Regions from separate parts of the Psychrobacter sp. SCQQ22 genome, predicted to be linked through region 1. Evidence: predicted binding sites of a transcription regulator. Region 1 holds the regulator's gene; the other holds the start of a gene.

The links. The regulator PhoB, encoded in region 1, activates phosphate uptake and scavenging genes when phosphate is short. The targets are predictions, from matches to a motif close to TGTCATNAANCTGTCATAA.
Region 2: the regulator PhoB is predicted to act here: its motif matches at 10,987-11,005, upstream of pstS (phosphate ABC transporter substrate-binding protein PstS).

What each region holds. Positions count from the first base shown of each region.
Region 1 is NZ_JADYWZ010000012.1:47,315-63,643, forward strand. It holds gene I6E84_RS13515 (SDR family oxidoreductase) at 33-773, opposite strand; gene I6E84_RS13520 (hypothetical protein) at 1,022-1,987, opposite strand; gene I6E84_RS13525 (metal-dependent hydrolase) at 2,206-3,375, opposite strand; gene I6E84_RS13530 (DUF72 domain-containing protein) at 3,471-4,289, opposite strand; gene I6E84_RS13535 (polyprenyl synthetase family protein) at 4,361-5,428, opposite strand; gene fadB (fatty acid oxidation complex subunit alpha FadB) at 6,265-8,424, shown strand; gene fadA (acetyl-CoA C-acyltransferase FadA) at 8,656-9,828, shown strand; gene I6E84_RS13550 (hypothetical protein) at 9,945-10,187, shown strand; gene I6E84_RS13555 (isochorismatase family protein) at 10,447-11,022, shown strand; gene I6E84_RS13560 (HD domain-containing protein) at 11,182-11,829, shown strand; gene I6E84_RS13565 (DUF1287 domain-containing protein) at 11,925-12,530, shown strand; gene asd (archaetidylserine decarboxylase) at 12,693-13,529, opposite strand; gene dtd (D-aminoacyl-tRNA deacylase) at 13,642-14,097, shown strand; gene phoB (phosphate regulon transcriptional regulator PhoB) at 14,244-14,948, shown strand; gene phoR (phosphate regulon sensor histidine kinase PhoR) at 15,011-16,102, shown strand; gene I6E84_RS13590 (M23 family metallopeptidase) at 16,142-16,329, opposite strand, start outside.
Region 2 is NZ_JADYWZ010000001.1:187,349-203,677, forward strand. It holds gene I6E84_RS00820 (NADP-dependent oxidoreductase) at 6-1,001, shown strand; gene I6E84_RS00825 (alpha-ketoglutarate-dependent dioxygenase AlkB family protein) at 1,026-1,643, opposite strand; gene I6E84_RS00830 (alpha/beta fold hydrolase) at 1,652-2,542, opposite strand; gene I6E84_RS00835 (ABC transporter ATP-binding protein) at 2,633-4,540, opposite strand; gene I6E84_RS00840 (EamA/RhaT family transporter) at 5,062-5,910, shown strand; gene I6E84_RS00845 (fructose bisphosphate aldolase) at 6,093-6,983, shown strand; gene I6E84_RS00850 (hypothetical protein) at 7,107-7,400, shown strand; gene I6E84_RS00855 (hypothetical protein) at 7,412-8,179, shown strand; gene thiC (phosphomethylpyrimidine synthase ThiC) at 8,394-10,349, opposite strand; TPP riboswitch at 10,602-10,746, opposite strand; gene pstS (phosphate ABC transporter substrate-binding protein PstS) at 11,078-12,235, shown strand; gene pstC (phosphate ABC transporter permease subunit PstC) at 12,410-13,363, shown strand; gene pstA (phosphate ABC transporter permease PstA) at 13,463-14,377, shown strand; gene pstB (phosphate ABC transporter ATP-binding protein PstB) at 14,634-15,392, shown strand; gene phoU (phosphate signaling complex protein PhoU) at 15,511-16,305, shown strand.

The DNA.
Region 1 (16,329 bases):
TTAATATACATATCGTCAATACGATAATGCTGTTAAGCGATACCGCCGTTAGCCCCGATATTTTGCCCTGTGACCCAAGCGGCTTCTTCACTCACCAAAAATGCCACTACACGAGCGATATCGACTGGCTCACCGATACGATTAAACGGTGACATGCTGGCGAGCTTTTCTACCGTGTCATCCGCTTTGCCTTCATGGAACAGCTCGGTATCAGTAGGACCGGGAGAGACTGCATTGACCGTGATTCCTCGCGCGCCAACTTCTTTAGAGAAGATTCTAGTCAGCTGATCGACTGCGCCTTTGGTCGCGCAGTAGGTGCCATAAGTGGGCAGCATCATGCGAGTGGTCGTGCTTGAGAGATTGACGATACGGCCACCGTCATTAAGTTTAGTCGCTGCCTCACGCAATGTATTAAACGTGCCTTTTACATTGATAGAGAAGATACGGTCAAAGTCTTCATCGGTGGTTTCTGCGATAGGTTTGCAGATAATCACGCCTGCGCTGTTAACCAAAATATCTGGCTTGCCAAAAGCGCTGATAGTGGCATCAAACATTGCTTCGACTTGCTTGGCATTACTGACATCTGCTTGCACGGCGATGGCTTCACCGCCTGCTGATTTAATCTGGTTGACGATATCATTGGCTGCTGCATCATCATTTACGTAATTGATAACGGTTTTAGCGCCTGCTGCTGCGAGTAGTATGGCTATCTGTGCGCCGATGCCTTTTGATGAACCGGTTACAATCGCGACTTTATTTTTTAGTGTTGTCATCGATATTTTCTCCAATATTATAAATAGATATCAGTACGCCTATATGGGGCTTTGACTGACAATTTTTAATTAACGATACAGACATTACCAGTGTGCAAAGACAATGAGTAGGGCGGTTCTGTATGCTTGTTTTTAGATAAATGTATAGCTGGGTTTCTGTAGGTTTGAGAGCGTGGTTTGGGGCTGATAAGGATCTTAGTGAGAAAAAAGGACACGGTGAGGTGTCCTTTTTTGGTTTGATTAATTGTCTATACGGTTATAGTTTCGACATCTAAAGATAAACGTGTATTATTTTTAATATCATCGACAAATAGTTCCCAAGTCCCTTTTTCTACCCTAACTGAGCAATAATGAGACGCTGCACGTATGAATCCAAGTGCAACTATATTTAAGTCTTTAATTAATTGCTCAATAGATTCTATGTGATCATCACCGTAGGACAGAAAGATAGAATCTCTATAATGGGCTTTACCTCGATATCTAAAAGCTTGAATTAAGAAATTCACTTGCCCTTTATCTAAAGTTTTATCTCTAAGCTCTCTAGCAATTTTCTTTCGAAAGTCATCAACTTTGAGTGCTTTAAACTCTTTCGTATTTTGAATACGTTCTTCCGCTTCGTCTTTTTTATATTTATGAGTGCCCTTCAAGTAAGAGATAATACCTCCATGAGCAATATCTAGTCCTCCAGATCTTTGATTTAGATCAAACTGGTTATCTCCTCGATAAACTGCAATTTCAGCTTCAGCCTTACTGGTAACTAAACTACTTAAATAAAGATCAAAAGGATAGGGGATAAGTTTCTTTTCTGCTATATCTGCTTGCCATACTCTTGCGGTCGCAGTGTGGTTTTCTTGTTTCGAGCCTGAAGATGCAGCAATCATAGCGCTACTAGCAAAATAAACTGCGTAATACCATGATACGATTGCAGAACTACAGATATCGTATTTATCAACAGCTTCAATATTCATAGTGTTTAGAGCTGCTAAGTTGTTGTAAGCCATATGCATGTTTTCGAAAACCCAGTTATCAGCTTCTGTATTAACAGACCTTCTTTGTACCTTCTGATACAGAATTTTAAGATTTGCTTTATCACAAACTCCGCTATCAACAACTTCAGCTAGAGCTCGCATCCAATTAACAGTTCCTTGAAAGGCGAATCTTGGTTTAGGCTGCTTACCAGTCTCAAATAGTCTATCTAAAAGCCAGTTTGACATTTCTATTCCTTGAAATATAATTTTCGAATTTAGTAGTCAATTATAACAAAACCTAAAACTTAAAATTGCCCAACACTTCCCACAGCTTCACAATCTTATAATAAGCACGCGCTTTAATAGTGGTTTGAAAGAAAGTATATAACGTATCAAAGTGCTGATGCTAATTCGCAATTGCTTGCACCTTACACGCTATAGACAGCTTTTATTCTTAGTCAGCACTAATCTTCATCAACCAAAACCCAGCCACCATCTTTATCCATAGATGACGCATCGATCACTCTCACAAACCCTTGTTTCACCAATTCAATGCGTGACACCTCAGGTTCACCATCCGTTTTGACAATAGGTGCGTCTATAGGCGTAACAGATTGCCATGGCGACTCTTGTCCTGTTTTATTTGCCAAGACAAAACTAAAGAACGCTGTGTCGCCTGCCATCATACGCAGGTCGTCAACGACCAATTGGATGTCTTGCTTATTCGGTTCAACAGCGTCATTAAATATGGTTTGCGTTCGGTAGCCTGTCCAATCACCAGAGAACCAATCCAGCCTATGTGCATAGGGCTGGCTCGCGGTTGGTAAGTTTGCGCGTAGCGTCTGCGAGTCGTCATACTGCGTCAGATAGCGATACTCAGGTAAGCGACTGTCCAAAACGCTACCGCGCATTTCAATCAGTCTATTTTGATCGTCTTCAGCGACCGTACGCCACATCAGGATAGTAGGCAGGACAGGCATGGTTTTGATACGGGTTATATTGTCTATTTTGGCAGCTGCTAACGTTTGCTCAGCTTTGTCTTGCGCGTAATATTTTAGCCCTAATGAAAGCATCAAATACCCACTACTGATAACCAACATCCAAATGGCAAGCCGTTGACAGTGGGCTAATACGCCAGTTTTAAAGATACCAAGCTGGCTTCCTTTTATCAGCCCTATCATCATGGCGATGAGCAGTGGCAACGTATATAGCGGATCGATGATGAACATTGACGCAATACTAAAAGGCGTCAGCGATAAAGACTCTTGTAGCGGCCACAGTAATTGCGTGCCATAGACCGTAAAGCTGTCTAAAAGTGGATGGGTCGTCAGCGCTAGCGTCATGGCCGCTGCCAAGCGCGCAGTAGAGTAAGGCAGTGGCATGTTGCGCCATTGATGATAGCGACTGATTGCCCACGCGCCCACGATACCCACTGCCGTCAGGACAATTAGCGAATGACTAAAACCACGGTGATACGTCATATTACTGATGGGATCAGGATAATGTATTAGTACATCTAAATCGGGCAAAGTACCCAGCATAGCTCCGTACAGGTAAGCTTTGCGTCCTTGGTATTTACCCAGTACCGCACCTTGTACACTAGCGCCTAAAACGATCTGACTAAGTGAATCCATGGTTATCTACTTGTATGATTTTTTATTTGATTGCTTATTTGCTTTCTTGTTTGAGTGTGAGTAATGATTGACTATCACACAAGGCAGCTTCTGGTTTAAAGAACCTCAAAGTGGTGAGCGAATAACGCTTTACGCAGCATCGCAATATTATAATAAGCATGCGCTTTGGTGGTGTTTTGAAAGAAGATATATAACGTATCGAAATGCTGACGCTGATTGGCTATCGCTTGCGCCCAGTCCTGCATCTCAGCCTCGCTATAGCGATAATCATGACGATCAGCTGCGCTCATCGCATCCCACCAATTTAGATTATTGCCATGCATGCGCAGATAGCCAGTGCGTTCGGTGAATATCAATCGTGACGGTGGCAGTCCGCTGACATTAGGATAATCAACGCTGCACCAAATGAGACCTTGCTGCCGAAAGCTATCGACCACTTGTGGCGTGTGCCAAGCGTTATGACGAAACTCAATGGTGAGTGGATAGTCTTGAAACCAACTGACCAGATTGGCCAAATAGAGGCGATGCTCGCGAGTACGGTCAAAGCCGTGCGGGAATTGTAATAATAATGGCGCTAAAGCATTTGCTTCGATAAGCGGAGATAAGGCATTTAAAAATGCTTGTGCGTGTTCGGCAGTACCTTTGCGTGCATGAGTGAAGTCTTGATGCAGTTTGACGGCAAACTTTAACTGACTGTCGGCTTGGACATATGCTTTATTGACCATCCCAGCAAAGGCTTTTTGTCCAATGGGTGCGTAGAACGTGCTGTTAATCTCCACCGCACCATATTGCTTGGCATACTCACGTAAAAAGTCGGTCTTTTTGGTGCCAGTGGGATACAGCGTACCGAGCAAATCAGTATCGCTATAGCCACCAGTGCCAAGATAAATACGCGGGGTAGGGTTACTGTCCATGTTGACCACTCACTGCCGTTTTGGGTAATAAGGTTTGCTACGATATCTTTTATCGTTTGTAATTCGATAAGCTACTTTTTACGCGACCAGAGCCACTCAATCAATGCTAATAATGCATCGTTGTCTGTATCTGTTTTTTCGTTTTCACTACTCAATTCACCACTACTTAGTTCACGCATAATGGCTGTGCGCCCATCATTAAATAGCGATTGCGCATAGTCAGTTGCCTTCTCAACGCCCATGAATTTTACATAAGTGGATTTGTCCAGTTTTTCATCGCTACCGGCAGGCTTGCCAAGCGTATCCGTGCTAGTCGTCACATCTAATATATCGTCCTGAACTTGAAACGCCAGACCAATATGCTGAGCGCACTCTTGTAGTGCCATACGCTGAGGAGCGGTCGCGCCAGCACAGACACCACCCATGAGCATGGCCGCTTCAATCAATGCACCCGTTTTGTCACGGTGAATGGCTTCCAAATCAGTTTGTGAGATGCTGTCACTGGCCTCGGCATTGAGATCTAGCATTTGACCGGAAACCATGCGTCTGGCACGTGGCGCAAATATAGCGAGCAGCTGGTTGGCAATGTCTGAATCATAAGGCGCAAAAGTAGGCAGCTCCGCGGTCAATACTTCAAAGGCGAGCGTTTGTAGCACATCCCCTGCTAGCAGCGCTGTCGCCTCATCAAAGACGATATGAGCCGTCGGCTGACCACGGCGCAGGTCATCATCGTCCATACACGGCAAGTCATCATGCACCAACGAATAGGTATGTAGCAGCTCTACTGCCAACGCTGCACGGCGCGCCATATCATAGTCAGCGTTGCTTTCTAACAGTGCGTCCAAACCGTCATTTTGTTCAGAGCTTTTTTGCTGGATATCTGTCTGTTTAAGACTGTTGTTATTATTCGCTGTGATACTAGAGAAGGCACTGGCGACCAACAGTGGACGTACCAATTTGCCTTGTCCAGTCATCACATAACGGCAAGCATCGACTAGTGGGCTGGGGAGCTTGGCATAAGCAAACAGCACGTCGATATCTTGTGCCAATTGCTCGCGCACTGTGCTATGAAATTGTTCATTATTATCAAACGATATAAAGCCGAAAGGAGTAGGGTGTAGCGTAGAAGGAACAGTCATAATCCAACCATTTATAGGGATGCAGTTTATAGGAGTGCAGTAAAAATTATCAGAGATAAGGTAAAAACGACATTAGTGTAGCATGATAGCGCGCATGGCTTGTGTGTGACAAAGTATCAATTAACTGTTTTTCGCGACTGTTTTTTGCGAACGCAATATTCCAACAATCTCTCGTTACCTATCATTGATTTCACTGACGGATTGAATGTGTTCTGATAAAGGCGTATGTTTGATGGTTGCTACTATGATTTATGCGTTGCAAGACAATATTTACGCAAAGCCTGACAGCGACACGCCTGGTTTGAGTATACAATCATTCACTAAAGCACTTTGCGCATAAGGTAAATGCTTACAGGTGATTTAAGAGTGACTTGTGAGTATGGCATTAGCTTGTGACAGTAAGGGGCATAATCCCCTACACTAATTGGCGTAGAGATAGCCTGATGATGAAAGCATAAGTTTTGTGCCTGCATCTAAGCGGACAACTCATATAAAATCAAATCTCAGTCAGTATTTATAACATCAACACTTGCAACAGCAGTATCTTGAAAGAAATGATATAAATGAAGCGCTGTACTCATTGGTATTAAAGAAATAACAACGCGCACATAGCAATGAATGCATAACGATAAGCGCTAGATAATAAAGACATCTTCACTGGTTCATCTGCCATGCTGTTTGTCATGATGAGCGTACAGATTAATCATTGCTATTACTTACTTTACTAACAATAACCGGCTATTTTTTACAGTCTAAAAAGTAGCTTTATAAGTTATAAATTTTATAAGTCATAAATTTTACTACATCGTTTTTATTACAATAGAAAGGAGTTCCACATGGTATACCAAGGAAATCGCATCACGGTGACAATGCTAGAGGATGGCATCGCCAATATGCAGTACAACGCCGAAAATGAGAGCGTGAACAAATTTGATGCTGAGACCAACAAGCAGTTTGGTGAAGCAGTTAGTGCGCTAGAAAAAGCGGATGACGTAAAAGGTCTTATCGTTACTTCAGCCAAAGGCGTGTTTATCGCTGGTGCTGACATCACAGAATTCGTGGGTTCTTTTAAGAAGTCAGAAAGCGAGATCAAAGAGTGGGTCGTTCATGTCAATGACGCTTTCAATCGTTTTGAAGACCTGCCATTCCCTAAAGTTGCAGCCATTAATGGTGCTGCAATGGGCGGCGGTTGTGAGATGACTTTGGTGTGTGAATACCGTGTCATGAGCGACAAAGCGATCATCGGTCTACCAGAAACCCAATTGGGCATCTTCCCAGGTTTTGGTGGTACGGTTCGTAGTACGCGTATCATTGGTATCGATAATGCACTTGAGCTTATCGCGACTGGCGCACCTAAAAAAGCACTAGCAGCACTAAAGCTAGGCTTGGTTGATGCGACGGTTCCAGCTGATGACTTGCAAGATGCGGCAATTGACTTGGTCAAAAAATGTATCTCAGGTGAGCTTGATTGGAAAGCAAAACGTGAAGAAAAACTGGTTCCAGTTAAGCTAAATCAGCTTGAGCAAGCCATGGCATTCAACAGTGCCAAAGGTATGATCTTTGCCAAAGCAAATCCTAAGCAGTACCCAGCACCAGCGCTAGCAATCGCAGCGATTGAGAAGCACGTTAATTTACCACGTGACAAAGCAATCGAAGTAGAAGCGGCTGGTTTTGCTAAAGCGGCTAAAACCCCACAAGCAGAGAGCTTGGTAGGTCTGTTCTTAAACGATCAATTGGTTAAAAAGTTAGCAAAACAACACAGCAAAAAAGCACATGAAATCAATGAAGCCGCTGTACTAGGCGCTGGTATCATGGGTGGCGGCATTGCCTATCAAGCAGCCAGCAAAGGCTTGCCAATCATCATGAAAGATATCAAGTCTGAGCAATTAGATCTTGGTATGGGCGAAGCCAGCAAGTTACTTGGTAAAATGGTCGATCGCGGCAAAATGACTCCAGCAAAAATGGGCGAAACCTTAAGCCGTATCCGTCCAACGCTTAACTATGGTGATTTTGCTGAAACTGATATCGTTATCGAAGCGGTAGTCGAAAATCCAAACGTGAAGCGTGCGGTGCTAAAAGAAGTAGAGGGCTTGGTAAAAGACGACTGTATCCTAGCGTCAAACACTTCAACCATCTCTATTACTTTCTTGGCTGAAGCGCTTGAGCGTCCAGAAAACTTCGTCGGTATGCATTTCTTCAACCCAGTACACCGTATGCCATTGGTAGAAGTTATCCGCGGTGAGAAGTCATCTGAAGAAGCGGTTGCGACCACTGTTGCTCTTGCAACTAAAATGGGCAAAGTGCCAGTTGTAGTCAATGACTGCCCAGGTTTCCTCGTAAACCGTGTTCTGTTCCCATACTTTGGTGCATTTGACTTGCTACTTAAGCAAGGTGCTGACTTTGCTCATGTCGATAAAGTCATGGAAAAATTCGGCTGGCCAATGGGTCCTGCATATCTAATCGACGTCGTCGGTCTAGACACGGGTGTTCATGGCGCAGAAGTCATGGCAGAAGGTTTTCCTGATCGCATGAAGCCTGATTATAAAGGTGCTATTGAGCTTTTATATGAAAACAAACGCCTAGGTCAGAAAAACGGTGTTGGTTTCTATAAGTATGAAATGGACAAACGCGGCAAGCCAAAGAAAGTCGCTGACGAAGCCACTTATGAGCTACTAAAAACCACCACAGATAGCGAAAAGCAAGAATTCGACGATCAAGCAATCATTGATCGCACCATGATTGCATTCTGTAATGAAACAGTGCGTTGCTTAGAAGACAACATCGTGAGCACGCCAAGCGAGGCCGACATGGCGATGATTATGGGCGTAGGTTTCCCACCATTCCGCGGTGGTCCTTGCCGTTATGTTGACCAAATGGGTCTAGATAACTACTTGGCACTATGTGAAAAATACGCATACCTTGGCAAAGCCTATGAAGCCCCGCAAAAAATCCGCGACATGGCAGCAGCGGGCGAGACCTTTTACGCAACAGCGTAATAGGCAGTCACTACTAGGATGAAGTGCCGTACGTTTGCTATTTTTGCATGAAAGCAATTGAGACATGAATCGTCTCCAATAGTGAACGTACGATTATAGTTGGTTCAATTTAATGCTAGTACAAGAAAATCGAGCGCAAATGTACCTATTGTACTTTAAGCGAGATTGACGAGTTAATAGTAGTAAATTGAGCTGACTACACTGACAATAAAAATTGAAAAGGAAGATAGTATGACAATTTTAAGTCCAAAAGACGTGGTCATCGTAGATGGCGTACGCTCAGCGATGGGTAAAACTAAAAACGGTATGTTCCGCCACGTTCGCGCTGATAGCATGTCTGCTGAATTGGTACGTGCATTGGTCGAGCGTAACGACTTTGACCCACGTGACGTTGAAGATATCATCTGGGGTTGTGTCAACCAAACGCTAGAGCAAGGTCTAAACATCGGTCGTAACATCGGTCTGCTAGCAGGTATTCCAAAGACAGCGGGTGGCCAAACAGTCAACCGTCTATGTGGTTCTTCTATGCAGGCGCTTCATACTGCTGCTGCTCAAATCATGACCAATCAAGGTGATGTTTTCATCATCGGTGGTGTTGAGCATATGGGTCACGTCGGCATGATGCATGGCGTTGATCTGAACCCTGCAGCATCAAAGCACTACGCAAAAGCCTCAAACATGATGGGCTTGACTGCTGAAATGCTAGGCCGTATGAATAACATCACACGTGAAGAGCAAGATGCTTTCGGTCTTGAGTCACATCGCCGTGCATGGGCTGCGACTACCGAAGGTCGTTTTGATAATGAAATCATCGGCATCGAAGGTCATGATGCTGCGGGTCGTTTGCAACTGTGTACGGTTGATGAAGTAATTCGTCCAGACGCAACGATGGAACAAATGCAAAAGCTACGTCCAGCGTTTGATCCAAAAGGCGGCACGGTTACTGCTGCTACGTCATCTGCATTGTCTGACGGTGCGTCTGCTATGCTAGTGATGAGCGCCCAAAAAGCCAAAGAGCTAGGTCTAAAGCCTCGCGCTCGTATCCGTAGTATGGCAGTGGCTGGTTGTGATGCTGCTATCATGGGTTATGGTCCTGTACCTGCGACTCAAAAAGCACTTAAACGTGCTGGCATGAGCGTCGATGATATGCAAACCATCGAGTTAAACGAAGCATTCGCAGCGCAAGGCTTGTCAGTACTTAAAGCCTTAAACTTGTCGGACAAGCAAGACATCGTCAACATCAATGGTGGCGCGATTGCATTAGGTCATCCACTAGGATGTTCAGGCGCTCGCATCACGGTTACCTTGCTAAACGCAATGGAGCAGTCAGATACTGAAATCGGTCTAGCGACGATGTGTATCGGTCTTGGCCAAGGTATTGCGACTATCATTGAGCGTGTGTAATTATTGATTTATTGAGTTGATTCCAATAAAAACTCTGCACTCGTGCAGAGTTTTTTATTGAGATCAAAATCGATTAATTAGTTTTTAATTATATTATTATAATTTCTAGAGTGAATATGAAAAATTTATTGGGAATGGGATTATTATCTTTGGGTATACTTGTAGTAGCTGGATGTGCTACCACAAGCAGTAACTGTCAGCCAACGGACAGTATTTATATGAAAAATTATCAGCAAGCATTGGATAACGGTAATAGTGAAAGTACTGCGTCGCGAATGGCGAAATACAGCTGCCAAGCGCATAACTTAGGGAAATGGGCTGAAGGTAGCAAAGACTCTGGAAACACGCCAAAAGAGTAAGTTCTACTTGATGCCAACTGCACCAAATTAGAAACACAAAAGCAAAATAGCGATAAACTTTCACATTTATGGTCTTAATCGCTATAAAAAAACCTTAGCTCTAAAAGCTAAGGTTTTTTTATAGCGATTATTTAAGTTTATCTTCATTGACGCACTGAACAAAGTATGACTAAATAAGAGTTGGTTCAACAATGATAATATTCATGATAAAACTAAAACGGATTTGAATTATAAACGTCAGTTGTACAAGGAGTGTGCTATGTCTACTATGATTACCGATCGTACTTATCGAATCGCTCGCGAAAATACGCAAGCTATGATTATTGACGTGCAAGAGCGTCTTACCCCGCACATCTATGATCACGAGAATATCGTCAAAAAAACAGTGACGCTTATCAAAGGTCTGCAAGCGCTGAATGTCCCTATCATGCTCAATGAGCAATATAAAAAAGGTCTAGGTGATACATTGCCGGAGATACGTGAAATATTAGAAGGCACTAATGCCAAAAGCTTTGAGAAAGTCACATTTAGCGCTTGCGACAACAATGACTCATGGCACTATCTAGCACAGCAGAATCGCAGCATTGTTCTATTATTTGGGGTAGAGGCGCATGTCTGTGTGCTGCAAACCGCACTCGATTTACTCGATAACGGTATGCAACCCGTCATTATTGGGGATGCGGTTGGGTCACGCTTTCCTTATGATAAAAAGCAAGCCATTCGCCGTATTCGCCGTGCAGGTGGTGTGATTACCACAGTCGAAACCATTCTGTTTGAACTGTGCCGTAGCAGCGAAGACCCTGCCTTTAAGACGATTAGCAATTTGATCAAATAACCAATGTCATGACGTATAGTTAAGCCGTTAGTATCATTCATATACTGATATGTTTGAATAGTTTTTATAAAAATAGCGCTTGATAGAATCAGCGCTATTTCTATTTCTAATATAAGCAATATAAAGCGCAATCAATCCATAGACAAGTTAGAGAACAGTATGTCAGTAGTTAATCCAGCAGTATCAACCAAACCTATTTTATCAATCGATTCAACACGCGCTGTAGACATCGATATAAATGACGTTACCCATTTTTTATTAGAGTTGGATGCGCTTAAACGAGTCAATCGTCGCAGCTATGTGACGGGTACTACGCGCTTAGAAAACTCTGCTGAGCATTCTTGGCATTTGGCCATGGCATGTTGGTCAATCGCTGAGCAGTTTGAGTTAGATGTCAATCATGAGAAGTTATTAAAGCTTGCACTGGTACATGATTTGGGTGAGATTGATGCTGGCGATACTTTCTTATATGCCAGTACTCGTAGCACTGCACACGTAGAAGAGCGTGAGGGTATTGCTCGGTTACAAGCTGAACGTGGTAATGGTATTACGAATTTAAGTGAAGTTTGGGAAGAGCAAGAGACAGGCGATAGTAAAGAGACGCAGCTGCTAAAAGTGATTGATCGTTTACTGCCTTTTTTACTCAATCTAAATACCGAAGGAAAAACATGGATTGAGCTAGGTGTCACTCGCTCACAAGTAAGCGGTGCACATGCATTTATCAAAGACAGCTTTCCTAGCATTCATGACTGGTTATCAGAAAATATTAAATATGCAACTCAGCAAGGGTGGTTGATTGATTTGTAAAGGGACAGCCTGATTGTTTAAACATTTTGCAACTTAGCTATCATTTGCACGTGCTACAGTACTGGTGATTGGTTCAACCAAAAAGAGATTGTTAAATGAGATTATCTGTAATTTATAGAACATTATGTACATCACTGGTCTTGGTCAGTGTATTAGGCTTGGCACAAATGGCTCAAGCCGCGACCTCCATCAGTAGTGGTAGTAAATTGGCGCACGATGCCAAAAAGCAAATTGGGGTTACCACCAGCTATGATCCCGCTTATCGTAAATTAGAGTTTCCGCGTGGTGATGTGCCGATAGAAAGTGGTGTCTGCACTGATGTCATCATCAGAGCGTATCGTCTGCAAAACATTGATCTACAGCAATTGGTCAATCATGACATGAAGTCCAACTGGTCAAGCTATCCAAAGAATTGGGGACTGAAATCGACGGACAAAAATATTGACCATCGTCGTGTGCCCAATCTGGAAGCATTCTTTGAGCGTCAAGGCCAGACATTATCAATTACGGATAAAGACAGCTTTCAAGCGGGAGATATCGTGTCATGGCGTCTGCCAAAAAGTAACTTGCCGCACATAGGCATTGTCTCGGACAAAGTAGCCGCTGATGGCACACCGTTGATTATTCATAATATCGGCAGCGGTACGCAAGAGGAAAACATCCTATTTGCTTATCCTATCCATAAGCACTTTCGATATTAAGGTGCTTTGAATATCTTTCAATACTGAAGCGCTTTCGTTATGAGTCGTTACTTTTAATAATTAGTAAAAAGTAATGAATAAAAAGCCCCGTTAAGCGTTATGATTTACGCTTAACGGGGCTTTTGTTTTTTGCAGCTCTTGTTTTGGGAGTCGGTAGTACATTTATTTGGTATCGGTATTGCCCAATAATTGTCCCATTTGTACAACACTATTGGCTTTCATACTGTCTTGCCAAGCAGCTTTTGCGGCTTTTGGTAGCACTACAATGGCGGTTGAGCCTAAGTAAAAACGGCCAAGTTCATCACCTTTCTCAAAGCTCATGTCATGGTCGGCTTCTTGGATATCATCCGTACGAGAAATCTTACCTGTCGCTACCGTCTCGATACCAGCGACAATCATCGCCCCGACCATCACCACGGCTGCTTTGCCATACTTAGTATCAAACATACAAACCAAACGCTCATTACGTGCAAATAAGTCAGGCACGTTGTCGGCAGTCGTATTATTGACCGAAAACAGCGTACCCGGTACGTAACGCGTCTTGGTTAAAGTACCATCGAACGGCATATGGACACGGTGATAATTACTAGGTGCTAGATAAACGGTTGTAAAGCTACCATCAGCAAAATACTGGCCATCTTCGCTATCAGCAAGTAGCTGCCCAACATCGTAGTAGCGACCTTTGGCTTGGAGCAATTTATGGTCTTCGATCTGACCCAACTGAGAGATAACACCATCCGCAGGGCTGACGATGCCGTCAGCAGTAGTATCGATAGGGCGAGCATCGTCTTTTAGTTCACGAGTAAAAAAATCATTGAAACTTTCATAGGCATTAAAGCTCTGGCGCTCATACTCGTCCAAACTGACATGATAAGCTTTAGCAAAGCTACGGATAAATGCGCGTTTGACGTAAGGGTGGCGACTTGCGGCTAGACGGCCTGCAATTTTACTTAGCTGCTGCTGCGGGACAAGCTGTTGCAAGGTGGTGAATAAATTCATAATGAGGTTACCAAAGTAAAGTTCAATGTAATAATTAATGGGCAAGTGAATGGCTGCATTTTATCATGGACAGCATGTTATTGTATGAGCATAATCTGTAAGGAGTCAGTAAATGAAAGCACTTATACAACGAGTGAAGGGTGCGAGTGTCACCATTGATGAACAGTGTGTCGGTACTATTGAGCAAGGTGTGTTGGCATATATTGGTCTGGGTCACGATGATACGCTACAAAGCGCGCAGAGAATGATCGATAAAATCCTGACCTATCGCATCTTTGAAAATGATGATGATCCTGCCAAATATGGTAAATTAGATAAAAACGTCCAGCAAGTCGCCGGTGGATTGCTATTGGTATCACAGTTCACTTTGATGGCAAAAACTGATAAAGGCCGTCGCCCTGACTTTGGGGGTGCAATGGCACCCGATATGGCACAGGCGTTGTTCGCACAATTGGTCGCTTATGCCAAAACCCAGCATGCCAATGTGGCTACTGGTCAGTTTGGCACTGATATGCAGGTATCGAGCATCAATGATGGGCCGCTGAATTTCTTATTAGAGGTAAAGTAAACAATCGGATTCAATATTAAGGATAAGGCATTTCAAACAAATGTCATTAAGCTGTCATAATTAATCCGTTTAATAGATAAAATATAACGAGCACCTATCGCCTTGTTTATAAGTTGAGTTTCGTCATCTAACGCTGAGAATACCGTATGTATAATGAGCAAATTTTAATTGTTGAAGATGAACCTGCGATTCGTGAAATGATCGTAATGACACTAGAAATGGCTGGATTTGATAGCTTGCAGGCAGCCGATGTATCAGAGGCGCATCAGCAAGTCGTCGACCATAGGCCTGCGCTTATTTTATTAGATTGGATGCTGCCCGGAGATAAAAGCGGTGTTGATTTTTGCCGTATGCTCAAAAATGATGAGATATTGTCCGAAATCCCCGTCATTATGCTGACGGCCAAAGGTGAAGAGGATAGTAAGGTTCACGGCCTTGATGCCGGTGCTGATGACTATATGACCAAGCCCTTTTCGACACGTGAATTGATATCAAGAATCAAAGCAGTGTTGCGCCGTAGTAGTGCGCTCAGTAGTGATAAGCCTATCGAAATAGGTAATCTAAGCCTAGATACAAAGAGCCAGCGCGTGACAGCCACAGGCAAAGTCATCGAAGTTGGCCCCACTGAGTATCGATTATTGGCATTCTTTATGAGTCACCCAGAGCGTGCTTATACGCGGACACAGCTGCTAGATCAAGTATGGGGTGGCAACGTCTATATTGAAGATAGAACCATTGATGTACATATCAAACGTCTGCGTACATTACTGCGCCCACATGACTGTGATAAGTTGATACAGACGGTTCGTGGTACAGGCTATCGGTTTTCTAGCTTTATTGAACCCAGTTAATTGACCCTAAAAGTGCCTTGGCAATCGTGGCCCAATATAGCGAATAGTGGTAAGGATAATAAGTGAGCAATACTATGCCAATAGAAAATAACCAGCAGGGCACGTTAGAGTCAACCTCTCAGAAGCATGCAACGGATCAACTTAAAAAAATCAGCAGCGCCGTACAAGCATTAAGAGATGCGGTGATTTTAATCAATGATGATGATGGTTTGGAGTGGTGGAATCAAGCGGCAGAGGATTTGCTGCTATTGCAAGTAACAGATAAAGGTCAGAGTATTTTTGACTTCATCAGCGCCCCTGAATTCCGTCAATATTATCAGTCCACAACGATACCTAACGATGGTGTTCATATAGAATCATGGCGAGATGCTAAGCGCTATTTAAAGTGTGAAATTACACCGTTTGGTGATGAAAAGCTGCTCATTATTTATGACGTGACACGATTACATAATTTAGAAGAAATGCGCCGCGATTTTGTCGGGAATGTCTCGCATGAATTGCGTACGCCACTGACCGTAATGATGGGGTATTTAGAAAACTTCTCACATCAGCCAGATATGCCGCCGCATTGGCGTCGTGGTTTTGAGTTGATGACTCAGCAAACAGCTCGCATGAACAGAATTGTAAATGACTTGCTCCTGTTATCTCGCATTGAAATCGAGGAGGCTCATGAGCTGACTTATATTGATATGACCAAGCTGTTGACTCATGTCTACGATGACGCGCAAGCCTACAACCAGTCATATGGCCATACCATTCATTTGCAGATAGATACTTATGACGGGCTACAAGGTTCAGAGATGTACCTAAATAGCGCATTGTCTAACTTGGTGATTAATGCCATTAAATATACTCCAAAAGGTGGCGATATATCCATCAGCTGGACCAAGACGTCAGAAGGCTGCAAGTTCGCTGTTGAGGATAATGGCATTGGCATTGCATCGCAGCATATTGAGCGTTTAACGGAGCGTTTTTATCGTATTGATAAAGGCCGTAGTCGTGCCACAGGTGGTACAGGTTTGGGCTTAGCGATTGTAAAACATGTCTTGTACCAACATGAGGCAAAATTACAAATTGACTCGGTAGAAGGGGTCGGGTCCACATTTAGTATGGTATTCCCAGCAGCTTATGTTCGATCCGCTCCTACGAGTTAAGACCGAAAATATTACTGATTTATAGACGGATAATATGCCCTAATTCTTTTGCAAAAATGGATACGGGTTCACAGCGCTACCATTGATGTATATCCCATAATGGACATGAGGCGGTGTGCCTTTTGCATTGCCACTATCACCAACATAACCAATGATATCACCAGCATTCACCCAGTCGTTGGGAGCAATATCGGCATAATCTTCTAAATGCGCATAGTAGTGTCCTG
Region 2 (16,329 bases), on a different contig from region 1:
TAACGATGTCTAATAGCCAACTACTAACGACCCAACATGCTGTACTCATCAATGAGTTCGGTACACCTGAAGTGATGATTTACCAAGACAATGTCGCTGTGCCTGTATTAGAAAATAACCAAGTATTAGTCAAAGTCGCTTATGCTGGTATCAACCCTGTCGATTATAAAACACGTCAAGGAAAAGGTTGGGGTGCTGCCGCTATCCAAAAAGAAAAATTCGATAATAATGAGTCAGCTATTTTAGGTTTCGATGTATCAGGTGTGGTGGTCGATAGTAATAGCGAGCATTTCAGTATTGGCGATCAAGTTGCTGCGCTGACTTTCAATGGTGGTGGTTATGCTGAGTATGTCGCAGTCGATGCCCAGCTACTGGCAAAAGTGCCAGAATCAGTGACATTGGAGCAAGCAGGTGCATTGCCTTGTATCGGACAGACGGCGATACAGTTTGTAGAGTTTGCAGATATTAAAGACGGTGAGCATGTGGTGATCAATGCTCCAGCAGGCGGCGTCGGACATTTATTGATTCAATTACTAATGAATAAAGTGGCGCAAGATAATATCAAGGTGACGGTAATTTGCTCACCAGAAAAATACGCCCAGCTTGATGAATTGATAGATGTATCTAAGCTGACTGGCTGGATTGATTATACTGAGGATGAGGCATTCCCTGAGCTGCAAGCGGATGTGCTACTAGATTTAGTCGGTAATGAAGCAGGTATGCGAGCGCTTGATGTCATGAAGTCTGAAGGTGATGTCTATGTATTACCAACGATTTGGGTTGATAAGCTTAAAGAAGCAGGCAGCCAAAAGAACTTAAATGTGGCAGGTTATAAGTCGCAGCGTAGTGGTGAGGACATGGCTCGAGTTTTACAGCTTGTTGCAGATGGTGCGTTGACGTTACGTATTCAGCAAACTTATCCATTGTCTGACGTGGTTGCGGCTCACCATGAGCTACAAAAAGGCGATGCTTTCGGCAAGATTGTTTTGAAAGTAAGCTAAGACACGCTCTAGACTATATTTAATCTAATGAGAGAGTATTTGTCGAAACGTTAGGCTGATACGTCCCGCTGCAACGGTTTTGGTTTTTGTAATGGTGTGTTTCCAAAATTTTTGCGTATCACCATGCATGACGATTAACTGACCTGACTCAAGATGAAGCTCGACTTTATCTTGGGTTTTTTTATGCTTTAAGATAAATTTGCGTGTGGCACCAAGAGAGAGTGAAGCAATAATTGGCTGAGCACCCAATTCCTTTTCATCATCTGCATGATAGCCCATACCATCAGTACCAGACGGATAATAATTGAGTAAACAAGAATTAAAAGTAGTATCGATGCCAATACTTGATAGCTGTTGCTCGATGTATTGTTTCACGTGAAACACAGAGTCTGTCCATGGAGTGGCATAGCGTGATTGTCCAGAGTAGTGGTAAGTAGTATTGCTTTCACCCATCCAAACGATTTGACGTGTGGTGATATGAGTCTGTCCAAACAATGTCACGATATCAGATTGCCAAGGTAACTCATTTAATAAGCGATCATACAAAGTGTCGCAGTTCTCAACAACAACACCGAAGTCGTTCACATTACCATTATAAGGCAATAGATTGTCAGTCGGTGCAGGGGAGAAGAGGTCAGTCATAAATACGCTTACTTGCTACTTTGATAGTTCTCATTGATGATTTGAGCACATAATTCAGGTGCTTCCATCGGCAACAGATGACCATATTCTGATAGGGATATTATACGGTTGTCCGGTACGAATTTGCGCCACTGCTTACGCACTTTGTCATTGATAAACAAAGTGGGCTTGCCAGTAATCAACGTATAAGGACATTTAAGCTGCTTGAGTGCGCTATCAATATGAGGGGCGCCAAAATAATTGGCGAGCTCTTGCTCGGGCGCGAATATCAAGGTATAGCTGCCATCAGGATTTTTGATTAAGCTTTGCTCAGCGAATATCCGTAAGTGTGCATCACTGATACGTCGATAGGCACGTTGCTCGCGTAAACTCTCATAATAATCATCGATATTTGACCAGATAGATTGTTTGACTAGCGTGCTCTTAAAAGGCTCACGGTTCAGCAGAAGCTTACGTGGCAATAGGTTATATAGTCTGGCTTGTCTTTTAGTAAACGTCACAGGCTCTATTAAATATAGCTGTGAAAACAGTTCCGGGCGTTTGGCCGCCGCGATTGCAGTGGAAGTTGCTCCTTGCGAATGGCCAATACCAACGACAGGCTTGTCTTGTGTTCTTTCTAGGAATTCAATAAGTATCTCGGCATCTTGTTCGCGCGTTAGACGACGACGTTGCGGTTTGTCGTACCAGTAGCCGCGTAAGGCTAGGGATTTGATGTCAAAGTTAGTTGCCAAAGCACCTAGTAGTGGTAGATAGGTGCCAACAGTGAAGCTATTGCCACCATAAAAGTGTGCCGGTACACGTGAGGCAGTGTTTGATGGTACCGACGGAGCAAGCCGACTAAGATTATAGTAGCGCGCTTGTTTTCCACTAATATTAATACTTTTTGCAAATGCTTTCATAAGGTAAACACCTCCTTGTGTCTGATTTTTAATGAGAATTAACCACTTTTAGCCTATTGAGATGACTATCGAGTGAATTGAAGACACGCCCTAGCTGTCTTCACCTAAGAAGCCACCACTTTGACGATGCCATAACCGTGCATAGACACCGTGTAGAGCCAATAGCTCATCATGACTGCCTTGCTCGATAATTCGACCTTTATCCATGACGACCAGTCGATCAAGTGCGGCAATGGTAGAGAGACGATGAGCAATGGCAATGACTGTTTTGCCAGTCATAATGTCATTCAGGCTTTCGGTAATGGCAAATTCAATCTCAGAGTCAAGTGCACTGGTTGCTTCGTCCAATAGTAAAATCGGCGCGTTTTTTAGCATAACACGTGAGATGGCAATACGTTGACGTTGTCCGCCAGAGAGTTTGACACCACGTTCACCGACTTGGGTATCAAGACCAACATTGCCTTTATCATCATATAAGTCTTTGATGAAGTCCCAAGCTTGGGCTTGCTTGGTAGCCGTAATGATTTCTTCATCGGTTGCATCAGGACGGCCGTAAGCGATGTTTTCGCGTACGGTACGATGTAATAAAGAGGTGTCTTGGGTGACCATGCCGATTTGTTGGCGTAGAGACTCTTGAGTAACCGCATCAATCGCCTGACCATCGATCAGGATTTTACCGCTATCAACATCAAAAAAGCGTAATAGTAAATTTACCAACGTTGATTTACCTGCACCAGAGCGGCCAACCAAACCTATCTTTTCACCTGGCGCGATGTCCAAATAAAAGTTATCGAGAAGTTTGATAGTAGAGGTTGCTGGTAACTTTGCTTCGTCTATATTTTGGCTTTCGATATTATCGGCACTGTTATTACTTTCATAGCTAAAATCTACGTCATCGAACACGATACGACCTTTAGATATATCTAGGGCGGGCGCGCTTGGCTGATCGACAATGGTTTGTGGGGCTGATAATGTGCGCATGCCATCTTGTACCGTACCGATACTTTCAAATAAACTGGCAGTTTGCCACATAATCCAACGTGTCAGACCATTCAAACGTAGTGCCATCGCCGTTGCAGCAGCAAATGCGCCCACACCGACGTCTCCTTGCTGCCATAGATATAGACCAATACCAGCAGTACTACTGACCAAAATAACACTGATAAGATGAGTCGAGACTTCTAGATAGCTGACCCAGCGCATCTGTGCATGGACAGTGCCTAGAAACTGCCCCATGGCATTCTTAGCATAACCTAGCTCCCGGCGTGAATGACTAAATAGCTTGACGGTCATGATATTGGCATAAGCATCAGTGATCCGTCCAACCATCAATGCACGGGCATCTGCCTGAACAATGGCAGTGTGTTTTAATTTAGGAATAAAGTACCAAATGCTCAGGGCAACCAAGACGAACCAGATGATAAATGGAATTAATAGTAAGCTGTCTAAGTTGAATAAAATAATACCCGAGGTAATAAAGTAGACAGAGACATACATAAACATGTCGGTAACGGTCATCACGGTATCACGCACGGCTAGTGCCGTTTGCATTACTTTAGCTGAGACACGCCCTGAAAATTCATCCTGATAAAACTGCATTGACTGCCCAAGCATACGCTGATGAAAACGCCAGCGCATTTGCATTGGGAACACGCCTTGCAAGGTCTGAAAATGAATGAACGATGATAAGGCAATCCATAATGGGCTGACTATCATGACTGCTAGCATCATCAGCAGCATATCGCCTTTTTCTAACCATAAATTCTGCGGTGTATATACGCCAAGCCAGTCGACGATATTACCAATCCAAGCAAACAGCATCGCTTCATAGATACCAATACCTGCTGACAACAGCATAAATAGCAGTAGCCAACCGCGTAGACCTTTGGTACACACCCACAGAAATTTAAGCATGCCATCACGAGGTGAGGGTAGCGGCATAGGGGAATCAGGGAAGGCAGGCAGGCGAGTTTCAAAAAAGCGAAATAGAGTATTCATAGGTAGTCATAAAACATCAATAGCAGTACGCCAAAATCAACGGTATCACTCGTTGTTTTGAATCGTTACTTTAGTTATTAGGATTGCTCGCTATTTTAGCAAACTTCACAATTAGACCTGCATGCTAATTGTAATTTGAACGGTATAGGTCAATTAGGGCGTGTCCTCAATTCAATCGATAGTCATCTAAATGGGTTAAAAATGGCTAAATCTTGCCAAACAGCGTCAAATAGCTGACTAATATCTCGATATTATCTGCGCTATTTTCCTTGTTTGACTGCGATTTATCTCATTTTCATCCCCATTTTTAAAATGAGGACACGCCCTAGTTATTAGGTCTTGTCCTCAATTCAATTGATAGCTACGCAAAAATATTTTGTTACATGTTATTATTCTACTCTTTTCGGCAGCTCAAATTTCATATGCAAACTTTCTGGTTTTTGAATTTGCTATTTTTTTGAACTTTCTGATTTTTTGAAAAGTCATCACGCAAAAATAGTCGTTTAACAAGGTAAAAACTCATGGTGTATTTAACGATAGCGGTGTTTTGTAGCGTCGCTGTTTCAGTGTTATTAAAGATTTTACGGCAAAAAAACATAGATATACGTCAGACCATCGTTGCTGGTTATCCAGTGGCTTGTTTATTAACTTGGCTTTTGCTAAAACCAGATATAAGCGGGATGAGTACCCTTGGTAGCGCATGGGGTGTGATTGGCGCTCTCGGTATAATGCTACCTGCTGTGTTCATTATCCTTGGTCGGACAATCGAAGCAGTGGGTATGGTCGCGACCGATGCAGCACAGCGTCTATCATTAATTATTCCTATCGTGGCCTCTTTCTTATTGTTTGGTGAGCTGATCACGGGTACGCATATATTGGGATTGGCGTTAGGATTTCTGGCATTAGCAGCTTTGGTCTATCGTCCACAGCATGCTGAGATTAGTCAGCACGCTAAACGTACTCCACTTTGGTTGTTTGGCGTATGGGCGGGCTATGGCATCATTGATATCTTATTCAAGCAGGTTGCCAAACAAGGCACTGCTTTTCCACTCACGCTATTTGTCAGTTTTGGGTTAGCAGGTTTATTACTGCTGATTTATTTACTGGTTACTCGCGTGCGCTGGCAAGGAAATGCGCTTGCGGCAGGACTGTTATTAGGTACGCTTAATATGGGTAATATCTATGCCTATGTACGGGCCCATCAAGTAATGCATGACTCTCCCAGTATCGTCTTTACTGGTATGAATGTTGGCGTTATCGCAGTCGCCACTTTGATTGGTGTTGGGGTTTTTAAAGAGCATCTTAATCGTATTAATGTATTAGGTTTATTATTAGCGATTTGTTGTGTGGCGCTACTGTTTTTAGCATAAAAAGTTATTCTAAAGACGTGAGTGTGATGACGACTTTATGAAAGCGTTAACCGATCAGATATAGGCGTAAAGAGCGTCCTATGTTAAGGTTGTCTACAAACAGCAAGGCTGATATAAGTTGACAAAAAGCAGTTGGTTTTGTGACACTTGACCTCAATCAATAAAAATAGGATGCACTCTTAATGGAATACGAAAAACAATTACAGCGCGTAAAAACCAGTTCAGGTTTCATCGCAGCACTTGACCAAAGTGGCGGTAGCACACCAAAGGCGCTAGAAAACTATGGTGTCACAAGTGATGATTATGACAATGACGAAGCTATGTTCGACTTAGTCCATGAGATGCGTGCCCGTATGATGACTTGCACCGCTTTTGATAACGAGCGTGTCCTTGGCGCGATTTTATTTGAAGATACCATGGAGCGTGAGGTCAATGGCAAATCAACGGCTAACTATCTATGGGAAGATAAGAATATCGTGCCATTTTTAAAAGTGGATAAAGGGTTGGCTGAGCAAATGAATGGTGTGCAAGTTATGAAGCCAATGCCGAACTTAGACCTATTATTAGACAAAGCAAAAAATTATCCCGTCTTTGGTACTAAAATGCGCTCAGTAATCTATGAGCCAAATGTCGATGGTATCGAGCTAGTCGTGCAGCAGCAATTTGATGTCGCAAAGCAGATCATCTCAAAAGGTTTGATGCCCATTGTTGAGCCTGAAGTAGATATCAATAGTAGCAAAAAGCATGAGTGCGAAGTTATATTGAAGACTAGTATTTTGCATAATCTGGAGCGTTTGAACGATGAGCAGAAAGTCATGCTCAAACTGACATTACCAGAGGAATCTGGTTTTTATCAAGAACTGATTGATCATCCAAAAGTATTGAAAGTCGTGGCATTGTCGGGTGGTTATAGCCGTACCGATGCTTGTAATAAGCTTAAGCAAAACCCAGGTATGATTGCGAGCTTTTCACGTGCCTTTACTGAAGGTTTGAGTAAGCAACAGAGTGATGAAGCATTTACCAGTGTCATTGATGCGTCAATCGAAGAGATTTATGAGGCGTCGAAGGGTTAAAGTTAAAGATTGAAAGCGAATTTGTAATCCCAGTAAATGTCATGTTTACTGGGATTTTTTTATAGTTTTTATTATCAATGAATAGTAAACTTGTGTTTATTTTTAATAAAGCTTGGAGATATTGTGTTTCGACTTACTATCATAGGGTTGTTGTTACTAAGTTGGACTGTTTCTAGCCAAGCTATGGAACCAGTCACCTATTCAGGAACTTGGGCAAGTGCTGCTTATTTCAATAAGAGTATTGATGTCATATCAGAGTCGGTCGACATCGACGTTATAGAAGATACTAATAATGATAGTTATACGGTAACCTATGAGCTATATAACAATCGTGAAGGTCTGCAATTCCCATTAGTGTTTGAGGTGTTCGATGGTTTGGATAGTTTGAGCAAAGTGGTGATTTCGAAATCTCTATAGATGGTCAATCAGTGCCTGTTGAGGTACTTGCCGAAGATGATACGGTGCTTGATACGGCTGACTTTTATTACTCGCCTACAGATACAGACGGTCAAACGTTTAGAGCAGAGTCTAAATATATCAACGTAGATTTATCACAAGGGTTGCACACTGTCATAGCTACTTATGATGCCCATCCACACTATTATGGTAGTGATTGGACGGCAAGACATATCTATTCATATAGCTTAAAGCCTATGCAGCAGAGTGATACACAGAGCCAGCTATTTCAAGGTTCAACGGTCACTCTAAATTTTGATGGTGATACTGACCATGTCACTGTCAATATCGATAATGAAGAAGCGGCATTATCGGTGAATCAACCATTATATTTCAACGATAATCTTGCGAAAGAGACTGATTTTATTATTCAGAAACCACTGAGTCCATTGGCTAATGTTTTAACGGCAGCCTCGCCATTTATAGCTTTCATTGCGTTGTTTGCGCTAGGTATATTACATTTACTCATGATGAGTCGACGTGAAGAAACTCAGCCTGAGAATCGTTGGGTCGTTATACTGACCGGCGGATTCCTAGTCCCTTTTCTTAGTTTGATAGCCTACTATATCTTTCTACTGGTAACGGACATAGTCATTGGTAAAGGTGCAACGGGAGAAAGTCGAGCTTTATTCTCTATTTGGGTCCTGCCATTAGGTTATATGGTGTTGACACCTATCTATCTGGTGATTAGCTTTGTGGCATTTATAGAGATTAAAAGGAAGAATATAAAAAAAGCTTGAACCCAGTGGTTGGATTCAAGCTTTTTAAGTTAATCAGTTTCTAGTAAGTAAAGCGCTACACCTCTTTATACAACTGACGTCCTTCACTATTATACTTTTCGGTCATCTCCGCCATGCCTTGACGAATTTCCTCAGCACTGGCTTCACCAACTTGATGAACCAGCTCAGTATCCACGTCTTAAATCAGATGAAGAGCATCCGTAAAGTTACCCGTTTAAGACGTGACTTTTTGATTAGTGGCATCTTTATTCAGCCCCGCCGCATAATCCCGTACGTTTTGAGTGATTTTCATCGAGCAAAACTTAGGGCCACACATCGAGCAAAAGTGGGCAACTTTGTGAGCGTCTTTTGGCAACGTTTCGTCATGGAACTCACGTGCCGTATCTGGGTCAAGCGCTAGATTAAATTGATCGTCCCAGCGGAATTCAAAACGGGCTTTAGATAATGCATTATCACGAGATTGCGCACCTGGATGACCTTTAGCAAGATCAGCAGCGTGAGCCGCGATTTTGTAAGTAATGATGCCGTCTTTAACATCCTTTTTATTGGGTAGACCCAAATGCTCTTTTGGTGTGACATAGCAGAGCATGGCTGTACCAAACCAGCCAATCATCGCAGCCCCTATAGCACTGGTGATATGGTCATAGCCCGGCGCGATATCTGTCGTTAATGGCCCCAAAGTATAAAATGGCGCGTCAGCACACAGCTCAAGTTGCAAATCCATATTTTCTTTAATACGGTTCATTGCCACATGCCCAGGTCCTTCAACCATCACCTGCACATCATGCTCCCATGCCACTTTGGTCAGCTCACCCAAGGTTCTGAGTTCGCTAAATTGCGCTTCGTCATTGGCATCTTGCAAGCAACCTGGGCGCAGACCATCACCCAAACTAAAGGCCACATCATAGGCTTTCATAATCTCGCAGATGTCTTCAAAGTGCGTGTACAAGAAGCTTTCTTGTTGATGCACCATGCACCACTGCGCCATGATAGAGCCGCCGCGCGATACAATGCCTGTTAGACGTCCGGCAGTCATTGGCACATAATCTAACAGCACACCTGCATGAATGGTGAAGTAATCCACCCCTTGCTCAGCTTGCTCGATCAACGTATCACGGAAGATTTCCCACGTCAGGTCTTCTGCCACGCCGTCGACTTTTTCTAATGCTTGATAAATTGGTACGGTGCCAATCGGTACTGGCGAGTTACGAATCAACCATTCACGGGTTTCGTGAATATGGTTGCCAGTAGATAAATCCATGATGTTATCCGCACCCCAACGCGTGGCCCATGTCATTTTAGACACTTCTTCATCGATAGAAGAACCTAGTGCTGAATTACCGATATTGGCGTTGATTTTCACCAAAAAATTGCGTCCGATAATCATCGGTTCAGATTCTGGATGGTTGATGTTGTTTGGAATAATCGCGCGACCTGCCGCTACTTCGCTACGCACAAATTCAGGGGTGATAACCGTCGGCGTGTTAGCACCAAAGTTCTCACCATCGTGCTGACGCATATCGGTCAGCTCATGCTGTTTTTGTGTTTCGCGAATGGCGATGTACTCCATCTCTGGGGTGATAATACCGCGACGTGCGTAGTACATTTGCGTGACGTTGCCAGCTTTGCCATCGACCTCTTTGGCACGGCGAGGTTTATCAATATGAGCAAATCTAAGGTTGGCAGTACTGATATCGCGGGCGCGTGCCAGTCCGTATGAACTAGACAATCCGCTTAATTGTTCGGTATCCCCACGCTCAGCAATCCAGCCTTCACGTAGTTTCGGCAAGCCTTTTGTCAAATCAATCTCGACATTGGGATCGGTATAAACACCTGATGTGTCATAGACATAAAATGGTGGGTTCTGCTCCCACTCACCTTCAGAAACGCCCTGTATAGGAGTAGGGTCAAGGGTGATTTCGCGCATGGGCACTTGAATATCAGGGCGTGAGCCTTCGATATAAACTTTACGAGAGGCGGGAAGTATCCGGTGCAAATCGCGGGCATCTTCTTCGAAGCGAGCATCACTTGCTGTGCGATGAGCAGGCGTTTTTAGCGCGTCTGCTTTTTTATCGGCTTTACTGTTGGTCGTTTGAGCTGGCTCTGAAGTCAGAAGAGTATTGTCAGCTGGGATATGGGTCTTTGCTGCTTGTACATTAGAAGTCGTCATATGCTGTCCTAGCGTGTTGGTTTTTGAATAAAATCAACACCGCCAGTAGCTGCGGGGGTAGCATTTGTAATTTTGGCAAATTCAGTTCATGAGCATCATTCGCGACTAAAACTGAGTGATATAGTCGTGAGTGATACTCATCAAACGTTGGACGCAGCTTTGTATCATTCTTCACTATTTAGTAGTACATCACACACACTAAGATAGTAATGAAGATGAAAAGGCATTTCTGCACGTCCCTTGCTATAAATAACAAAGTGCTTAAGACTTCCCTGCGTCGGTACTAACCGCATCAGGTTCGGCGGGTGATCTCTCAGCGAATGTATCAAGGCGATGACTTTAATAAAGCAAGTTTAGTAAAGCTAGCCAATAATACACCGCACCCCGAGTCTGTCAGTGTTGTGAATCACCTTCATACTAACAAAATTCTGCTATGAGGGCTAATGGTATTTGGCCATAGGTGTTCCATCTACATAGCAGATTTCAAATCTGTGATAAGCACAGAACATGAACTCCCTTCGATAAGCGCTCTTTAATTATTACTTAATAAATGCGCTGTAATAAGTAGGCGCATCTTTATTCTTCTAAGACTTTTCAAATTGCACATTTATTACAGCAAATGAAAGATTCATAAGGTTGTCATTAAACTGTCATAAAAACTTGTCAAGATAGCACGCATGTCACAAACAATGCTTTTTTGTATCGTTGTTAAACTTTAGGAGTCTTACATGCGTTATTCGTTATTAGCAGTGGCCGTTAGTTGTACATTAGTGCTTACGGCATGTAATAAATCGACTGAAACGACAGAGTCAGCTGCTGATAGTAGCGCTGTCAGCACTGAGGCAACCACTCAGACAGCATCTTCTTCTACAGCAGGTTTTAAATCTGCTGAGAATATCGCAATGAACATCACGGGTGCAGGCGCATCGTTCCCGCAGCCTATCTATGCCAAATGGTCTTATGACTACAATGGTGCGACTGGTGGTCAAGTCAATTATCAATCAATTGGCTCATCTGGTGGTATCAAACAAATTCAATCAAAAACTGTCGATTTCGGCGCTTCTGATGCACCGATGACGCCTGAAGAGTTAGACGAAGCAGGCTTGATTCAGTTTCCAACCGTTATCGGTGGTGTTGTACCTATCGTAAACATCGATGGTGTTGAGCCTGGTCAATTACAGTTAGACGGTACAACGTTAGCAGACATCTATTTGGGCAAAATTAGCAACTGGAATGATCCGGCTATCAAAGCAATGAACCCAGATTTGACCTTGCCTGATGCTGCTATTACTACCGTATTCCGCTCAGACGGTTCAGGTACAACCTTTAACTTCACTGATTATTTAGCAAAAGTGTCAACGGACTGGAAAGACAGCGTCGGCGTTGATAAGACTGTGAAATGGCCAACCTCTGCTACCGGTGCGGGCGGTAAAGGTAACGAAGGCGTATCAAGCTACGTAAACCGTATGAAAAACTCTATCGGCTACGTTGAGTATGCCTACGCTAAGCAAAATAAAATGTCACACACAGCGCTGAAAAATGCCGCAGGTAACTTCGTACAACCTTCTGCAGAAACCTTTGCAGCGGCTGGTGATATCGACTGGTCACAGCAAGAAGGCTTTTATAAAGTTATTACCAACTCTGAGACTGAGCAAGCATGGCCTATCGCTGCTGCGACCTTTATTTTAGTACATAAACAACCAGAGAATCCTCAGCAAGTGGCTGGCGTACTGAACTTCTTTGATTGGGCTTATACCCAAGGTGACGATGATGCCATGGCACTAGATTACGTTCCATTCTCTGATACGGCTGTTGCCTTATTCAAAGCCAAATGGAATGACGTAAAAGGTAGCGATGGACAACCAGTCTACAAGCCAGCTCAGTAACTGGTATCTGCTAAATCGGCTTTAGCACGTTACGAGTTACCCTCTCGAGTAATTATTCTCCGGTAGTTATTTGAGAGGTTTTATCACAGTAAGTTTGAGCCTAAGCTTGCTGTGATAAAACCCAATAAAGATTTCTAATATTTTGACTCAACCCTATTCAATGCTGAGACACTTATGAATGATTTAAGGTCCCAATTGGCTAAACAAAAACGTTACGATTTTTTGTTTGTTAATGCAACCAAAGCTTTTGCCATTCTTGTTCTAATGTCTTTAGGTGGTATTTTAATCTCATTGATAGTCGGCGCATGGCCGAGCATTCAAGCATTTGGTTTGGGTTTTTATACCAGTAATAACTGGGATACAGTTGCCAATGAGTATGGTGCATTAGCGCCTATTTACGGCACGTTAGTGACATCGTTTATTGCTATCTTAATTGCGGTTCCAGTCAGCTTTGGTATTGCCATATTTTTAACTGAGATGTGCCCAAAGTTCTTAAAAAAGCCCCTTGGTATCGCTATTGAGCTATTGGCTGGTATCCCTTCTATCATTTACGGTATGTGGGGATTGTTTGTCTTTGCGCCTTTCTTTGGTGATCACATTCAGCCATGGTTCATTGAGCACATTGGCCCACTGCCTATCATCGGTAAACTATTTGCAGGTGCGCCAATGGGACTAGGTATGTTCACAGCATCCCTTGTACTTGCCATCATGATTATTCCGTTTATCGCAGCCACCATGCGTGATGTTTTTTCGGTTGTACCAGACCTGTTGAAAGAGTCGGCTTATGGAATGGGTGCGACCACTTGGGAAGTCATGTTCAAGATTATCCTGCCTTATACCAAAGCAGGTGTGGTAGGTGGCGTCATTTTGGGATTGGGTCGTGCATTGGGCGAGACGATGGCAGTCACTTTCTTGATTGGTAACGCCTTCAACATCAGTCCAAGTCTCTTTACGTCAGGCGTGACGATTACGTCAGCCTTGGCGAATGAATTTGCAGAAGCGTCGAGTGAGCTACATTTGGCTTCCTTACTACATCTGGGCTTAATCTTGTTTGTCATTACCTTCATCGTGCTATCGCTCGCTAAGCTGATGCTCATGAGTATGGATAAAAAAGCAGGTAATCGCTAGTTGCTAGATTGCCTTAGTTTGATTGAGTCAGTTCGAGTGAATCAATCAGTTAAGTGTCGATGGTTATTGGTATTGATAAAAATACGGGAAACACATTTTATGCCTTCTAACAATGCTACCAACGCAATCAATGCACCGTCACCGCTGAACACAGGTTTTGAAGGGCGTTATAACAGAAGCTTATATAATAAGCGCCGCTGGGCCAATAAAGTGGGTCTAGGGTTTGCTATGGCGGCGATGGTTTTCGGTTTATTTTGGCTGTTTTGGATTTTGCTTACGCTTTTAGTGGAAGGCTTTCAGGGCATGGTGCAACTGCCTATCTTTACTGCTGATACACCGCCACCGATGAGTGCTGGCGGGTTACGCAACGCGATTGTCGGTTCAGTCATGTTAGCGTTTTCAGGATTGTTTATCGGGGCACCTATCGGACTGATGACAGGTATTTATTTATCTGAGTTTTCTCAAGGTAGCATGCTTGGTAAAGTCACGCGATTCTTAAATGATATTTTGTTATCGGCACCGTCTATTGTCATTGGTCTGTTTATTTATGCGCTCATGGTAAAAGGTCAAAGTTTCTCTGGTTGGGCGGGCGCATTGGCATTGGCATTGATTGTCATCCCTGTGGTCGTGCGTACGACTGAGAATATGCTGAATCTGGTTCCTAATAGCATTCGTGAGGCAGCCTATGCATTGGGCACACCCAAGTGGAAGATGGTGACGCAAGTAACGATCAAGGCTGCTAGAGCCGGACTTACGACTGGGGTGTTATTGGCCTTTGCGAGAATCACAGGTGAGACGGCACCATTGCTATTTACCGCGCTGAACAACCAGTATTTCAGCACTGATATGGGTCAACCTCTTGCCAACTTACCAAATACGATCTACCAGTTTGCGATGAGTCCTTATGACAACTGGCATACTTTAGCGTGGGCAGCGGCGCTCCTTATTACTACTTCTGTCTTGGTACTCAATATTTTGGCGAGATTTATTGGTAGTAGAGGTCAGGTCAAATAAAGCCTGATGTCAGATGACACAGCACGAAGATACCAAGATACCAAGCATTTACTCACACTTATACGAAATCAATTAAGCTAGGTTGGATAATATTATGAATGATGTCGCAAGCAAAACACGCACCAAAAGCACGGTTGATACATTCAATACGACAACTGGCAATTTATTGAATCGATCCATGTCTACGAGCACACAAATGCAGCAACCCGATATTGCCAGCCTGACCAAACAAACCCTTCATGATCTCCCGCAAAATATGCCGCCGGCAAAAATGCAGATTCGTGATTTAAATTTTTATTATGGTGATTTCCAAGCACTAAAAAATATCAATATCGATATCCCTGATAAAAAAGTAACCGCTTTTATTGGTCCATCAGGTTGTGGCAAATCCACGCTATTACGTACCTTTAATCGTATGTACGACTTGTATCCAGGTATGCGTGCCGAAGGCAGTATCAACCTTGATGGCAATAATATATTGGGTAAAGACGTCGATGTGAATTTGCTACGCGCCCAAGTCGGCATGGTCTTTCAAAAACCAACCCCATTCCCAATGTCGATTTATGACAATGTGGCCTTTGGTGTACGCCTCTACGAAAAGTTAAGCAAGGCTGAGCTAGACAATCGCGTGGAATGGGCACTCAAGAAATCTGCATTATGGCCAGAAGTAAAAGACAAACTAAAGGCTTCTGGATTGTCTTTATCAGGCGGACAGCAGCAGCGCTTATGTATCGCACGAAGTGTCGCGACCAAGCCTGAAGTATTACTACTCGATGAGCCGACATCCGCGTTAGATCCTATCTCGACGGGTGCGATCGAAGATTTGATCGAAGACCTAAAAAATGACTATACCATTGCTATCGTCACTCACAACATGCAACAAGCGGCGCGGGTGTCAGACTATACGGTCTATATGTATTTAGGCGATATGATTGAGATGGGTGAGACTGATCAAGTATTTACTAAGCCTGTTCAAAAAGCGACAGAAGACTATATTACAGGTCGTTATGGCTAACACTGAGCATTAATAAGTGAAAAATGCTCGATACGTTTGATAAGGTTTTGTGAGCTAATTCATTTAACCTAAAAATCTCATCGCGTTACTAATATATGTATTTCAGGGAATACCTCTTATGCAAAGTGATAAGCATATCTCTAAAAGTTTTGACCAAGATCTTGACGAAGCCATTCGGTTGTTTCTATACATGGGTGATAGGGCCGCGGACCAAGTGGCCCAAGCCATTCATGCGCTCATCGATAAAAATGAGACGTTGGCACAAGAGGTCATCGATTTAGATTTTGAGATAAATCGAATGGAAGTAGAGTTGGATGAGCATATTTTGTTATTGGTCGCAAAACGCCAGCCTGCCGCCAGTGATTTACGTTTGGTCATGTCCATCAGTAAAGGCGTGGTTGATTTAGAACGTATTGGTGATGAAGCCGTAAAAATTGCCCAAATGGCAAATAAAATCGCCGCGCAAGGTAAATTGTCGTACGGCTACTCAGAAGTACAGCACCTAAGTAATCAAGTTCGCCTCATGCTCCATAATGCGTTAGAGGCTTTTAGTCAGTCGAATGCCGAGCAAGCATTTGAGGTCATGCGTAATGACAATGTGGTCAACGATGAGTATCAATCGGCTATTCGCGCACTAATGACCTATATTATGGAAGATTCACGCCATGTCTCAAAAGTAATCAATATTATGTGGGTCTTGCGTGCACTTGAGCGTATTGGCGATCATGCACAGAATGTCGCCGAGCTGGTGATTAACTATAGTAGTGGTCAAGATGTTCGTCATTCTGACTATGCACTGGTCGAAAAAGCCGTACAAGAAGCCAATGACCGCATGGCGGCGCGCCAAGTCAATGTAACATCAGCCACAATGGCAGCTTCTGATTTCGGTGCGTCAGACAGTGATGATGAGTAGTAAAAACTATTCAGTTGGTATTTG